3 regions of the Flavobacterium sp. S87F.05.LMB.W.Kidney.N genome follow, and region 3 is predicted to be linked to each of the others. Evidence: riboswitches for the same ligand, from Rfam matches in the RefSeq annotation. Region 3 holds a riboswitch; each other region holds the start of a gene.

Region 1 (5,415 bases), on a different contig from region 3:
CATCGGTAGTTGCAGTTCCTGCAAGTCAAGGAATTTCGATTACAAAACGCGGCGTTTCAGAAAGCTTTTGGGCTATTACAGGAACAACTTCAGATAGAAAATTATCTGCAGATGTTGCTTTGGCAGCACAATCTTCTGCAACAGTTGTGATCTTGATGGGAATGCACAAATTACCTCAAATTATCGATTTGTTTCAAAAAGAAAACAAAGGAAATTTACCAGTTGCCATCATCCAAAACGGAACAACAGCAGAAGAAAAAGTTGGCGTAGGAACAGTTGATTCGATTTTAGAAGTTGTAAAACAAAAAGAATTAGGTTCACCAGCAATTATTGTTCTTGGAGAAGTTGTCCGCGAAAGCAACAAATTAAAAGGATTTTACGAAGAATTTCTATCAAAAGAAATCACAAGATAAAATTTCGCAGGAATCAACATTGGAGCATCCGTTTTTAACCGAATGTACGTGAAGAGATTGTTCCGTTAGGAACATTTCATCGGTAGAATAAAAAATGTTCCCAATAAAATGTGCCGTTAGGAACATTTGATGGGTAAATCATCTAATTTTGAATAGATGAAAAATGATTAACATGGAACAAAACGAATTATATCCAATATTTCTAAAACTTCACAATTTAAATGTATTGATTGTGGGAGGCGGAAATGTAGGTCTGGAAAAACTTTCTTTTTTGTTAAAATCGAGTCCAAATGCAAATGTTGAGGTTGTAGCGCCCGATTTTCATTTAGAAATTAAAATTTTAGCAGAAAGGCATCCATCAATTAAATTGACGGAAGCAAAGTTCAAAAAGAAAATGCTCAAAAAACGTCACATGGTAATTGCCTGTACAGACGATTTAAAAGTCAATAAAAGAATATACGATTTATCTAGAAAGCGTTATTTGATTTGCAATATCGCCGATACGCCGGACTTATGTGATTATTATTTAGGTGGCATCGTAACGAAAGGAAATGTAAAAATCGCCATTTCGACCAATGGAAAATCGCCGACAACTGCCAAAAGGCTAAGAGAATTTTTCGAAGAAATAATTCCCGACGATATTAATCAAATGGTAGAAAACCTAAATGAATACAGGAGAACCTTAAAAGGCAATTTTGAAGAAAAAGTGAAGAAGATGAATGAAATCACCGCTTCACTCAAAAATAGAGAGTAAAAATATCGCTTAGAAATGAATGATAAAAATCATTGTCAGTAGAATAAATTATTCGTTTCTTTGCACTATTAAGAATGATTATAAACAACAACATAATGATTAAAACAGATATACTTATAATTGGAGCAGGCCCAACAGGTTTATTTGCCGTATTCGAGGCAGGATTATTAAAATTAAAATGCCACATTTTAGATGCTCTGCCTCAACCAGGAGGACAGCTTTCAGAATTATATCCAAAGAAACCAATTTATGATATTCCAGGATTTCCAGAAGTATTGGCGGGAGATCTAGTTGATGGATTAATGGAGCAAATTAAACAGTTTGAGCCAGGTTTTACATTAGGTGAGCGTGCAGAAACAATCGAAAAACAAGAAGACGGAAGTTTCATTGTAACGTCAAACAAAGGAACTAAATTTCACGCGCCAGTTATCGCAATCGCAGGAGGTTTAGGAAGTTTTGAGCCTCGTAAACCACTTATTGAAGATATCGAGTTTTATGAAGATAAAGGAGTTAAATACTTCATCAAAAATCCAGAGAAATTCAGAGATAAAAGAGTAGTAATTGCAGGAGGAGGAGATTCAGCACTAGACTGGAGTATTTTCTTGGCAAATGTAGCTTCAGAAGTAACTTTAATTCACAGAAGAAACGAATTTAGAGGAGCTTTAGATTCTGTAGAAAAAGTACAGGAATTAAAATCCGCTGGAAAAATTAAATTAATTACGCCTGCAGAAGTTATCGGAATCAATGGAGCTGAACACGTTGAATCATTAGATATCGAAGAAAACGGAGCACACCGTAAAATCGAGTGTGATTATTTCATTCCACTTTTCGGATTAACTCCAAAATTAGGTCCAATTGGCGACTGGGGATTAGAAATCGAAAAAAATGCAATCAAAGTAAACAATGCACTAGATTACCAGACAAATATCCCGGGAATCTTTGCCATTGGAGACGTAAACACATATCCAGGAAAATTAAAATTAATCCTTTGCGGATTCCACGAAGCAACTTTAATGTGTCAAGCTGCTTACGGAATCATCAATCCAGGTAAAAAGTATGTATTAAAATATACAACAGTTTCTGGTGTAGACGGTTTCGACGGAACTCGTAAAGAAGCTCCAAAAGCAGTTGTTAAGGCGATAGTTTAATTGGAGGTGCTAAGATACTAAGGTTCTAAGGGACTAAGATTCTTTATATAGAAAAGCTCAAACTTTTAGTTTGGGCTTTTTTATTGACATAAAAAATCCCAGAGGGATGAAATATTTGTAGATAAGAAATGCGCATTTCATGAATAAAGCTCCAGCGGAGCGAAATATATGTCGCTCCGCTGGAGCTTTTGTTGAGTTGGTAAATTGTTTTCTATAAATATTGCGCTCCTCTGGAGCTCGATTGTTTAAATTAAAAATCCTAAAAGAAAAACTTAGAACCTTAGCGACTTAGCCTCTCAGAACCTTAGAAAAAAACATTTGCAAATCGAAAGCCTATTTCATACCTTTGCACTGTTCTTAAAATTACTGTTAGTTATCACGAAAGGCGGAGGGATAGACCCAATGAAACCTTAGCAACCCTTTATCATAAAGAAGGTGCTAAATTCTACTTTATACGACATTTTCCAGTATTAAAGATAGATAACACAAATACATAACTCGTATTTCTCAAACTTTTCCTGACAACTTACAATAATTACTGAAACAGATTCTGTATCAGGAGCGAACCATTGGCGCATTTTTGCAGTCAATAGTTCCCGCTGTACACAAATATCTTTTATTCTGAACCCCAGAATAAAAGGATATTTGCTTCCATCGGGGCTAATTAGCATGCAATATTGCACTTTTGGAATTAGTGTGAAAAAAATATCGAAGGTTAAACTTCACAATCATAATAAAAAAACTTAGCATCTTAGAACCTCAGTATCTTAGAAGCTAAAGAAAAAAAGATATGGCAATTACGATACAAGAAGCAATAAAGAAAAATATCCTAATCCTTGACGGAGCAATGGGAACAATGTTGCAGCGCTATAATTTCTCCGAAGAAGATTTTAGAGGAGAGCGTTTCAAAGATTTTCCACATCCATTAAAAGGAAACAACGATTTATTATCCTTAACACAACCACAGGCGATCCGCGATGTGCACGCTGCTTATTACGAAGCTGGTGCAGATATCGTAGAAACCAATACCTTTTCAGGAACGACAATCGGTATGGCCGATTATCACATGGAAGATTTGGTTTACGAGCTAAACTATGAATCAGCAAAAATTGCAAGACAAGTAGCCGATGAGTTTACCGCAAAAAATCCAGAAAAACCACGTTTCGTTGCTGGTTCAATTGGCCCAACAAACCGTACGGCTAGTATGTCTCCAGACGTAAACGATCCGGGTTACAGAGCCGTAACGTTTGACGATTTGCGAATTGCGTACAAAGAACAAGTTGAAGCGTTAATGGATGGTGGTTGCGATTTACTTTTAGTAGAAACGATTTTTGACACATTAAACGCAAAAGCGGCACTTTTCGCAATCGAAGAAGTAAAAGAAGAACGTAATCTAGATATTCCAATCATGGTTTCAGGAACAATTACAGATGCTTCAGGAAGAACACTTTCTGGACAGACAGTTGAAGCATTTTTGATTTCAGTTTCGCATATTCCGTTATTGAGTGTAGGATTCAATTGCGCTTTAGGAGCCGATTTGTTGAAACCATATTTAAAAACATTAGCGCAACATACAAGCTTTAATGTTTCGGCACATCCAAATGCAGGATTGCCAAACGCATTCGGACAATACGATGAAACGCCAGAGCAGACTCAGGCTTTTATAAAAGAATATTTAGAGGACAATTTGATTAATATCATTGGAGGTTGCTGTGGAACAACTCCAGATCATATTAGATTAATGGCTGAGGTTGCGAAGGATTATAAGCCAAGAGTGGCGCCGGTTTTAGCGTAATAGTTTGGTGAATTTTTTAAAAGATAAGTATGGAATTTCTACTACATAGAGTTGTTTTAAATCCGTCTTCATACAAAGAATTAATTCAAGCTTTTGCCGATTTTGAATTTTCTGAAGAATCTTATTATTGCGAAGGAAAAATAAAGCAGCAAAGTTCCGGATATTGTAAATATGGTGAAGTAAAAATTATTGTTGAAAATAAGAGAGATTGGGGCGGAGCTAAAAAAATTAGCTGGGAAGTTTCAGATGAAGAAATCCCAATAGAATACTTAGATGTAATTGCTACAACAATAAAAGCCATCGTTAGCGATAGTAAAAATTCTTTTAAATTTAGAATTGTTGGAGGTTCTTATCATGTAGTTGATTCTCATAAACTAAGTTTTGAAATGGCAACTTTTAGAGCAATTTCGAATTTAGTAGGTTTAGATACAACAAAAGTTTAATAGGAGCGAAATATATATCAAGAATTCATTTCATAAATAATGAAAATTGGAATTCGAAAAACGCAAAACGTGTTTTGAAACCGAATGTTGCGTGAGGGATAGAAGTGGAAAGCCCACAGCCTGACGAAGGAAGAGCGAGGACTTGCAACGGATAGCCCGACCGGAGGGCACGCCCAAAATAAAATGATTATAGGTTTAAAAGCCTAAAAAATATAGAATAAAAACTTAGAATCTAAGCATCTTAGAATCTCAGTAACTTAGAAAGAAATGACAGAAAAAAGAAGAGACCTTGTATTATCAGGATTAGAACCATTGATTATTACGCCCGAAAGTGTTTTTGTAAACGTTGGTGAGCGTACGAATGTAACAGGTTCAAGAAAATTCCTAAGATTAATAAAGGAAGAGAAATATGACGAGGCGCTTGATATTGCAAGACAGCAGGTAGAAGGAGGAGCACAAATCATCGATATTAATATGGATGAAGGAATGCTTGACGGTGTTACAGCAATGACTAAATTTTTGAATTTAATTGCTGCAGAACCAGATATTTCGAGAGTGCCGATTATGATCGACAGTTCGAAATGGGAAATCATCGAAGCAGGTCTTAAAGTAGTACAAGGAAAAAGCGTTGTAAACTCGATTTCGTTAAAAGAAGGAGAAGAAGCTTTTATTCACCACGCGAGATTAATCAAACGTTACGGAGCGGCGGCGATTATCATGGCTTTTGACGAAGTAGGTCAGGCGGATAATTACGATCGTAGAGTAGAGATTTGCCAGCGTTCGTATGATATTTTGGTGAACAAAGTAGGGTTTCCTCCGCAGGACATTATTTTTGATTTGAATATTTTCCCAGTTGCAACGG
Region 2 (5,415 bases), on a different contig from region 3:
ATTATAACCAATTCTACAGTGGCCTTTTTCGAGAAAGAAGGTGTTGGTTATGCTTGGGAAACCAATTTTAGACAATTGGCTGTTCCTTTTAAAGTAGAAGATATTATTGAATTTGCTAAAGAAAATGAATTCGAAAACTTGATTGCTGTAGATGCAACAGCCAGTGATGAATTGGTGAAACATTATAATACGCTCATCAAAAACGGATTTAATATTGTGGCTGTCAATAAAAAAGCAAACACACTGCCGATAGACTTGTACAAAGAGCTGCGATCAAATCTTAAAAAGTATGACAAAGAGTTTTTGTATGAAACATCTGTCGATACAGGGATTCCGGTTTTGCAGACTTTAAGAGATTTGTATTATTCGGGAGAAAAAATCACCAAGATTCGAGGAGTATTTTCAGATAATTTGAGTTACGTGTTTAATAGATTTTCTTCTGAAGATGTTTCGTTTTCATCCGTTTTAAAAGATGCAAGTCTTTTGGGATTAATGAAATCAACATTCAAGGAAGATTTATCTGGAAACGACACGGCAAGAAAACTTCTAATATTGGCCAGAGAAGTTGGCAAAGATTTCAATTTCTCAGATATTCAAATACATCCTTTTATTACAGAAAATCATCTGGAACAAAATGGAGTGCTGAATAAAGAAGCAGTTGACAAATCATTTAAAATAGCAAAAATAACACAGTCTGATAATCATGTACTTCGTTATGTGGGCGAATTTGATTTTGAGAAAAATAAGCTGGAAGTCAAATTGATTTCAGAACCTGCACATTCTGCAATTGGACAATTAAAGGGCTCGGATACCATTTTTGAAATCTATACACAATCTTACGCACAGGTTCCAATTGTAATCCAAAGTGCACCGCCGTGCAAACAGGCAATTTCGAGAGGAATTATAACCGATATTTTGAAAGTAGCGGAAAGAATTAGAAATAAAGAGGCCGTTTGGTCTTAAAAACTTCGTAGAAAATAAAAAATATAACTAATGTTCTTTGATAAACTGATTCGTTAAGGAAGTTTAGAAAGCTTTAAAACTGCTTATTGATCAATTTTTTATAGTCTTTTTCTGTAAATTATTTTTGTAAGATGTTTTTCGACGTAAAAAAATCACTTTTTAACGTATTTTGTAATTAAATTCTTGAATTTTATTTGTTTAATAAAAATAATAGTTGCATATTTGTTATACCCAAAAACTACTACAATCAAATGAACTTAAAAGTCAACAAAATGTTTTGCGCCATTTCGGTTATAACCGAGGCTGGGTTGTCTATTGCTTAAAAAATTGTAAGAATACAATATATAGTAAAGCCTCCCAAAACATATTGGGAGGCTTTTTAATTTTACACAAAAATGCAGAATTTAAATAAAATACAATATAAATCACAGATGAATAAATCCTTACAGATGAACAAGATGTTTGCTGTCGCGCTTATTTGCGTGAACGTCTGTTGATACTAAAAGAATAAATGAGTTTAAAAAACTTAACCCTTTTGGTATCTGAAATTCCAAAAGGGTTTTTTTATTCCTGAAAGCGATTTAACATAAACATAAAAAAGAAATAAAGATTATAAAACGCAACTAAACTAAAACTTAATATCATGAGCACATTGAACTACTTAGCAAAAACGATTTCTACTTTGAAAAACAAAAGAACGAAAAGAAATAATCCGCCGCCGCCAGCAAACGAATTGGCTCACCCAAGGTTCGGAATTACTGAAACGGATAAAAATACCGAAAAAATAACACCAAATTCTTTGTTGTTTTTGATGTATTCAAAAGAAAATGAAACGCTTTTTATCTAAATTAAAAAGCATCGCAAAATAGGCTTCGGCCTGCTTAATTTTACTGGGCATTTCTGTTCGGTAAATTTTTGCGTATAATAGTTTTTGCTGCAATATGTTTATGAAATTTAGCAAACAGTTTCGATAAAATTTGTTTGTTAAAGAAATTAGTAGTTAATTTGCACTCGTTAAGTTCAAAAAAGTATTGAAATGTTATAAAGAAAGGACGAGGGATTAGACCCGATGAATCCTTAGCAACCCTTCGTTAATTCGAAGAAGGTGCTGCATTCTACCACGCCCAACGTGGAAAGATAACAACAAGAATTTTTCTAGTTTATACTAGTTTTTTCTTTCTAATATTTCCAGATACAAATCAGATAATACAACAGATTTGAAATTGGAAAATATACCAAACCCTATTAGCATACAAAATTTCACCACAGAAAATGGTGCGCTTTATCATACACTGCCTTTAAGTTTTACTATTGATGGTCAGCCTTTGCATAGTGCGCCTATTGTTTTGGTAAATCATGCCTTGACAGGAAACGCCCAAGTTACTGGCGAGAATGGCTGGTGGAATAACTTAATTGGTGAAGGTAAAACCATTGATACTGCTGTCTATACCATTTTAGCGTTTGATATTCCAGGAAACGGAAGCAATTCTTTCCTAATCGAAAATTATCTAGATTTTACTGCCAGAGACATTGCCCGAATTTTTATTGAAGGACTAAAAGCTTTAAATATTGAAAAGCTTTATGCCATAATTGGAGGCTCAGTTGGAGGCGGAATTGCTTGGGAAATCTTAGCTTTAGAACCAAATATCACAGAACACCTTATCCCGATTGCAAGCGATTGGAAATCGACAGACTGGCTTATTGCCAATTGTTTCCTGCAAGAACAAATTCTTAATAATTCTTCAAAACCAATCGAAGATGCGAGAATACACGCCATGCTGTGTTATCGTTCGCCAGAATCATTCAAAGAAAAATTTCAGCGTACCATCAATCAAGATCTTTTGATTTTTAATATCGAAAGCTGGCTGGCGCATCACGGAAAAAAATTGCAGCATAGATTTCAGTTAGCTTCTTATAAATTAATGAATCAGCTGCTTAAAACAATTGATATTACTAGAAATAGTGAAAGTTTTGAAAACTTACTGTCACAATCAAATGCATCAATTCATATAGTAGGAATTAATTCGGATTTGTTTTTTACAGCAAAAGAAAACGTAGAAACCTACGAAGAATTGAAGAAATTTAAAGACAATGTTTTCTACAGCGAAATTGATTCGGTTCACGGACATGACGCTTTTTTAATCGAGTACAAACAATTAGATCATTTACTTGCCGACATTTTTAAGGCAGAAACAATAAAAAAATAAAATGAAAGTATTAAAATTTGGAGGTAAATCATTAGCAAACGGAGAAGGACTTAACAAAGTTGTTTCAATCATTTCGGATAAGGTAAATCAAGGTGAAAAAATTACCGTTGTAGTTTCTGCACGCGGAAACGCAACAGATGAATTAGAATTTATTTTAAGCATTGCTGCTAAAAATGGCAGTTATAAAGAATTATTAGAGAATTTTAAAAAATATCAAATATCAGATTATCCGCATGTAGATTTATCTGAGGAATTTAATGTTTTAGACAAACTTTTTGAAGGTGTAAGTCTAATTGGCGATTACAGTAAAAAAATCAAAGATCAGATTCTATCAAAAGGAGAATTGCTTTCGGCTAAATTATTGACCGCTATTTTGATAGAAAAAGGAATTCCAGCGAATTTTGTAGATTCAAGAGAATTGCTGAAAACCGATTCTAAATTTGGTGATGCACAGCCTCTAGAACAGCTTTCAAAGAAAAACGTAGTAAATTATTTTAAAGAACATAACGGCGAAACGGTTAATATAGTTACAGGCTTCATTGGTTCCAACAACAACAACGACACAACTACTTTAGGTAGAAACGGCAGTAACTATACCGCTTCGTTAATTGCGAATTATTTAAATGCCGAAGAACTTCAAAACTTTACACACGTAGACGGAATCTACACGGCAAATCCAGATTTAGTTGCAGATGCTAAAAAAATCGAATATTTGTCTTTTAACGAAGCAAATGAGCTGGCTAATTTTGGAGCAACAATTCTGCACGCCAAAACGATAATTCCGTTATTAGAAAAAAATATTCCGCTTCGTATTTTAAATACTTTCAATCACGAAAACCGCGGAACCTTAATTACATCCGATTCTGCTAAAGAAGGAATTAAAACACTTTCTGTTTTGGAAAATGTTTCTCTTGTTAACCTTGAAGGACGCGGATTACTTGGAAAGGCAGGAGTAGATGCCCGTATTTTTAAGGTAATGGGCGATCATAATATTAGTGTGAGTATTATTTCGCAAGGATCTTCAGAAAGAGGAATTGGCTTAGTTGTAGCAACAGATAAAGCGACAACTGCAGTTGTAGAATTAGAAAAAGAGTTCGAAAATGACTTTTATTCGAAAGACGTAAACCAAATTACAGTTACAGACAATGTATCGGTAATTTCGATTATCGGACAGGATTTAAGTACATTCCACAAACCATATACAGCCTTAATCAAAAATAAAATTGTTCCGATTTTGTTTAACAACACCGTAACGGGTAAAAACGTGAGTTTGGTTGTTAAAAAAGAAGAATTAAACAAAGCTTTAAACGTAATTCACGGGGAAATCTTTGGTGTTTCTAAGAAAATAAACATCGCGATTTTTGGCCACGGGTTAGTAGGGGGGACTTTAATCAATCAAATTTTAGAATCGGCTGCAGCAATTGAAAAACGTAAAGACGTTAAGCTGAATGTTTTTGCTATTGCAAATTCAAAAAAGCTGCTTTTAAATAAATATGGTGTAACTGCAAACTGGAAAAATGAAATCGAAACAAAAGGCGAAGCATACACTATAAAAGATATTATTGCTTACGCGAATGAACACCATTTAGAAAACTTAATTGCGATCGATAACACGGCAAGTGCGCCTTTCGTAGAAAACTATATTCCGCTTGTAGAAAGCAGTTTCGATTTGATTTCTTCGAATAAAGTAGCGAATACATTAAGCTATGGTTTTTATAAAGAATTGAGAAAATCTTTGGCAGAAAACCAAAAGAATTATTTATACGAAACCAATGTGGGTGCAGGTTTACCGTTAATTGATACCATTAAATTACTGCATCTTTCGGGAGAAAATATCACAAAAATTAAAGGTGTTTTCTCAGGAACATTGAGTTATTTATTCAATAATTTCTCTGCAAAAGATGTTCCTTTCAGCGAAATCTTGCAGGAAGCAATTGATAACGGATACACAGAACCAGATCCGCGTGAGGATTTATGCGGCAATGACGTTGGAAGAAAATTATTGATTTTGGCTAGAGAATTAGATTTACAAAACGAATTTGAAGAAATTTCTATTCAGAATCTTATTCCAGAGCATTTACGTGAAGGAAGTGCAGCTGATTTCTTGACGAAATTAAAAGAATTTGATCCGATTTACGCTAAAATAAAAGCAGACCAACAGCCAAATCATGTACTAAGATATATCGGCGAATTGTCTGGTGATTTACAAAATGACAAAGGAAATCTAGAAGTTAAATTAGTTTCA
Region 3 (5,415 bases):
TAGAATATCTTATTCCAGTTTAAACCATTCATTTACTTCTTCTGAAATTGTTTCTTTTATTTCTGGATTTTCAAATTCATTTGAAACCGAATTATAGACATAATCTTTCTTCCATTTTTTATAATGCAAAGCGATCTGCTCAATTGCATCGCATATAAATGTAACCTCATCGTTTGTCATAATCGGATGCAGTGACAAACGAACCCATCCTGGTTTATTGGTCTGGTTTCTTTCTAATAATTCATTAGTAAGTTCTGCCGATTTTTTTTCATTTATATTGAAAAGATAATGCGCATATGTACTCGCACAAGACCACCCGCCGCGAACCTGAATTCCGAAACGGTCATTTAAAAGTCTTACGATTAAGTTGTAGTGAATATCTTCGATGACAAAAGAAACACAGCCAATTCGTTCTGTCGTAAGGTCTCCTAGAATGGACAAACCCTTTATTTTTTGAAGTCTTGAAAAACAAAGATCAAGGAGTTCTTTTTCTCTGTTTTTAATGTTTGAAACTCCCATTTTATCTTTTAATTCTAAAGCTAAGGCAGTTCTTATTACTTGTAGAAAGCCTGGCGTTCCGCCATCTTCTCTAACTTCTATGACCTCGCTATAACAATATTTACCCAGCGGATTGGTCCATTTTACATTTCCTCCGCCCGGATTATCTGGAAATTCAGATTTGTATAATTTTTCATTAAAAACCAAAATACCGCATGTTCCTGGTCCGCCAAGAAATTTATGAGGCGAAAAGAAAACAGCATCTAACTGTTGCTCTGGATCTTTTGGATGCATGTTGATTTTAACATAAGGTGCCGAAGCTGCGAAATCTACAAAGCAAAGTCCGCCGTTTTGATGCATGATTTTAGCCAATTCATGGTAAGGTGTAATAATTCCAGTAACGTTTGAGCATGCTGTGAACGAACCAATTTTTAAACTTCTGCCGGCATATTTTTTAATTTCTTCCGAAAGAATTTTAGGATCAACCAAATTATTTTCATCGGCAGGAAGAATCACAACTTCGGCATTCGTTTCGTACCAAGAAACCTGATTCGAATGATGTTCCATGTGTGTGATGAAAACTACTGGTTTATCTGCTTCATTACTGGTTCGCAGTCCCATAATTCTTTGCAGCTTCGATAAAGCAGCAGTCATTCCGGTTCCTGTTGTGATTAAAACATCAGATTCATTTGCGTTAACCGACTTCTTAATAATATCTCTGGCATATTGATACGCGTAAGTAGACGTTTTTCCAGTCTGACTTGAAAGCGAATGCGTATTGGCAATCATCGGGCCCATTTTATTAAGCATAATATCTTCGATCGGATTGTATAATCTTCCGCTGGCAACCCAGTCGGCGTAAAGCAGATTCTGCTTTCCATATACCGATTTATAAATATGATTTATACCTACTGTATTTTCTCTAAATTTAGAGAAGTAACATTCTAATTCAATTGGCTGTGTTTCTGTCTCAATAGCATTCATTTCCTGATCATTTTAAATTAACTAAATTTTTTATTGATGAACTTTAATTTTTTGGTGAGCAAAGCATTTTGACTTGACTCTACGTTTTTAAAACGTTCATATTTTTTTCTCTAAAAGCGATTTAAGTGTCGACTGTAATTCTTCGCCTTGAAGATTTTTGGCTACGATTATTCCGTTCGAATCCACTAAATAATTTCCAGGAATCGCTCTTATTCCATATAATTTCGCAACGGCGCTGTTCCAAAAAAGTAAATCGGAAACGTGCAGCCAGGTTAGATTATCATCCTGAATTCCTTTGATCCAGTTTTCTTTCTTTTTATCCAAAGAGATTCCAACAATATTGAATCCTTTATCGTGAAATTCTTTATAAGCGGCTACGATATTTGGATTTTCTCTTCGGCATGGACCGCACCACGAAGCCCAAAAATCGACTAAAGTGTAACCTTTTAAATTTTCATAAAAACGGATTGGTTTTCCCTCAGGATCATTTGCAGTAAAATCTGGAGCTTTTTTCCCGACTGCTAATCCGTCCAAAACAAGGGCAAGATCTTTTAGTTCTTTCACGTAAGTAGTATTTTGCTGGGTTTTATCAAGCAAGGCAATATTTTGTCTAATTTGTTCTGGTGATAATCTATAAGACCAATTTCTATACAATACATAAGCAGAAACAATTGAATTAGGATTTTCTGTAATGAATTTACTGATTTCTACATCTTTTGATTTTTTGTAAGTTTCAAATAAATCTTGAGAAGCAGAACCTTCGACTACAGAATTGCTGTAATATTTCTTCGGACTTAATTTTACTGTAATCGGGCTTTTTTCAAGAAAAATATACAAAGGACTGCTTTCTGTATTCACACTTAAACCATATAGTTCTGGCGTTTTCACTTTAGTTTTAAAACTAAAATTTCCGTCTTTTACTTTTACCGAATCAATTGTGGTAAACATTTTATTATGAAACTTTTGCAGATAAACATAATTGACAACTGTATCAACAACAGTTCCTTTTAGTTGTAAATTATTTTCCTGTGCCTGAGTTTGCGTAAAGCCAAAAAGTAGCGTAAAGCCTAATAGTATTTTTTTCATTTTATTTTGATTTTTAGTTTAAGATTGGACAAAAGAATTCTAGGCCAAAGTCACAAAGGCTTCTAGAAAATGCTGTTTAATAAAAAATATTGGGGAGAATTTAATGTCTTCACATTCGGAAAAAAGCAAGACTATTTTCTTCGAAAATTAAATTCAAAAGTTCGTAACCTGAGTATAAGATTGATTCGGTTTTCATTTTAAAAAAATAAAGTTTAAAAATATGACCTTATTCAGATTTGGAGGAAATCTTTCTTATCTGTCCACCATAGTGGAAGGATTTAGCACCTTATTCGGTAACAGGTTGCTAAGACGTCAATGGGCCTATTCCCTCGGTCTTTCTGGATAAGTATCATTCAGAAATTTTCTGTGATACAAATATACATACTAATTCTATCAAATTAGTAGTATTTAATAATATTTTTTAAAATTTTATTTTAAGAGTTGCTCAAAACCCTTTAAAACACTCTGAAAAACAATTATTTAATCCTAAAATAAATTTCAATTAATTTTTATTTTTAGAACAGTAATTCCTAATACAATAGCTTTAAATTCTTTACTCCATAAAAAAACTCATTTCGTTTTGAAATGAGTTTTTAACTTTTCTGACCGAATAAATTATTTATTCTTTCTTTTTTTAGCACTTTCCGTCTGCAGTTTAACACTGTCTTTTTGCACTCCTTTTGAAGGCGTGTAGGTAGACCCATCTTGTGCACTTTCTCCTGGCCCGCTTCCTCTGCCGGCTGTACTTAAAGAATCTGTATTACCATTTGCAGATGTTGGCGTTTGAGTAGTTACAATATTGGTTGATGTAGTTGCAGTATCAGAAACTTGTTCTGTATTTGTTGTATCAAGTGGAACACTGGAAGTTTCTATTTGATCGCTGTAGCCGTCATTCTTTTTACAAGAAAACAGCAATCCAATTACAACTACATAAAATATGACTTTTAATTTTAATAAAGCTTTCATAATAAACGTTTTAATATTTACAAAAGCTAAGTAACTACTTATAAAGCAGTTTATTTTACAATATTTCTATTGAATTTTATATAACCGCAATTGGTTTGATTAGCAATAAAAAAGCCTGTAAATTTCGATTTACAGGCTTTTAAAACTAAAAAGTAACCAATTTTACTCCCAAAGTAAACCATCTTGAAGGCAGAGGCACCGCTCCTACTTCATAATAAGTAGCATTAAATATATTCTGCGCATCTAAAAAGATTGTAAGTTTTTGAATAGATTGACTTATTCTAAAATCATTTACCCAATAAGAAGGTCCAGTAATTCTTTCGTCAAAGCGTGTTGCAAACAATACGGAAAAATCTCTGTATTGATAATCGATCGTATTTGTTATTTGATGTTTCAACGAAGAAATAAGATACTTAGAATATACTTCGGTACGAGAACTTTCAAATTGAGAATCTAAATAAGTATAAGCTAAAAGAATATTTAATCTTGAATCTTTAGAAAAATCAAATCTGTAATTACCTCGCAAATTAATTCCGTTTGTTTTTAAATCGCCGGTGTTTTGACTCTGCCAAGGCTGAGTAGTTAAGTTACGCATCCAATCGATGTAATTGTTTATTTTTCTGTAAAAATAATTGGCATTGAAACTTAAAGCTCTTTTATTGTATTTAAAACCAATTTCACTTTGAAAAGCATTCTCTGAATCTAAATCGGCGTTACCAATATTTCCTGTCTGCTTTAAATATAAATCTGTAAACGATGGAATTCTCTGGCTTGTTCCCACATTTCCAATGATTTTAAATGCATCTGTAATGGCATAACTAGCATCAATTCCAGGATAAACCTGCCATTTATAATCAGAATTATAATTTAAATAAGTTCCTAAATTTACGTCTAGTTTTTCTGTAAAACTTGTTCTGTATTCGGCATAGATTCCAACATTCTCACGGTCGTGATCGCCAATATTAGTAGAATGAATATTTTCATTTCTAAATTCTGCGCCAAAACCAATTTCGCCTTTAGACAATTTAACTGTCGAATTCAATTCTCCAGCGATAGAATTAGTATAATGCTGACTTCTTCCAACATTCAAATTTGAGTTTCCTAAGTAACGGTAATCATCATAATTATAGCGGTAAGTTACTCTCGGCATAATTTTCCAATTTTCTGTAATAGCATGTTTCGACTGGATATTGGCAAATGTAGTCTGCACTATTTCGGTAGAATTGCGATCTCCAGGCGCTGCATAAAATCCGTTTGCTCCAAAGCCGTTTTTGATGTAACCTGCCGAACCTAAAATTTCATTAGAATCATTGATCTGTACATTTCCTTGGTAGAAAATTTTATTGTTTTCAAATGCGGTATTATAACGGTAACCGTTACTTTTATCGTGCGAAGCAAAAATTAAATGCTGTTGTTTTTCTTTACCTAAAACAGCTCCTGCCTGAACACCTGTTCCGTAAAAAGTGTCTCCTGTATCTTGAGTATCTTTTTCAAAATTAGAACCCGCATAAGTACTTACCAAAAATCCAGAATCTGTTGGTTTTTTAGTTACAATATTAATTGCTCCCGTTAAACTGTTAATTCCAAAAACTCTCGCAGCTGGTCCACGCACTACTTCTATTCTTTCGATTGCTTCTACCGGAAGAGGCAGATTTAGCATATTATGAGCGGTTTGCGAATCGATTACTTTTGCTCCATTTAGCAAAACAACCGTCTGTTCAAAACTTCCGCCATCTACACTAATATCGGCTTGAGTTCCAAACGGACCTCTTTGTCTAATGTCAACTCCGTTAGCATATTGTAATACTTCCTGAAGCGTTCTTCCTGGAAGTTTTTTAATGGTTTCACTTGTTATAACATACACATTTCTATTTTGTTTAG

Evidence for each region. A riboswitch is a leader RNA that binds a small molecule or an ion and turns the genes downstream of it on or off. The one in region 3 is predicted to bind S-adenosylmethionine.
Region 1: another riboswitch for S-adenosylmethionine. It lies ahead of EDB96_RS03330 (homocysteine S-methyltransferase family protein); the one in region 3 lies ahead of EDB96_RS07105 (TlpA disulfide reductase family protein).
Region 2: another riboswitch for S-adenosylmethionine. It lies ahead of EDB96_RS03260 (alpha/beta fold hydrolase); the one in region 3 lies ahead of EDB96_RS07105 (TlpA disulfide reductase family protein).

What each region holds. Positions count from the first base shown of each region.
Region 1 is NZ_SODX01000001.1:748,656-754,070, forward strand. It holds gene cobA (uroporphyrinogen-III C-methyltransferase) at 1-413, shown strand, start outside; gene EDB96_RS03320 (bifunctional precorrin-2 dehydrogenase/sirohydrochlorin ferrochelatase) at 586-1,167, shown strand; gene EDB96_RS03325 (NAD(P)/FAD-dependent oxidoreductase) at 1,263-2,315, shown strand; SAM riboswitch class I at 2,686-2,802, shown strand; gene EDB96_RS03330 (homocysteine S-methyltransferase family protein) at 3,106-4,110, shown strand; gene EDB96_RS03335 (hypothetical protein) at 4,140-4,553, shown strand; gene metH (methionine synthase) at 4,821-5,415, shown strand, end outside.
Region 2 is NZ_SODX01000001.1:732,743-738,157, forward strand. It holds gene EDB96_RS03250 (aspartate kinase) at 1-963, shown strand, start outside; gene EDB96_RS03255 (hypothetical protein) at 1,607-1,810, shown strand; SAM riboswitch class I at 2,000-2,107, shown strand; gene EDB96_RS03260 (alpha/beta fold hydrolase) at 2,187-3,170, shown strand; gene thrA (bifunctional aspartate kinase/homoserine dehydrogenase I) at 3,172-5,415, shown strand, end outside.
Region 3 is NZ_SODX01000002.1:293,300-298,714, reverse strand. It holds gene EDB96_RS07110 (aminotransferase class V-fold PLP-dependent enzyme) at 10-1,482, opposite strand; gene EDB96_RS07105 (TlpA disulfide reductase family protein) at 1,579-2,568, opposite strand; SAM riboswitch class I at 2,818-2,917, opposite strand; gene EDB96_RS07100 (hypothetical protein) at 3,184-3,534, opposite strand; gene EDB96_RS07095 (TonB-dependent receptor plug domain-containing protein) at 3,680-5,415, opposite strand, start outside.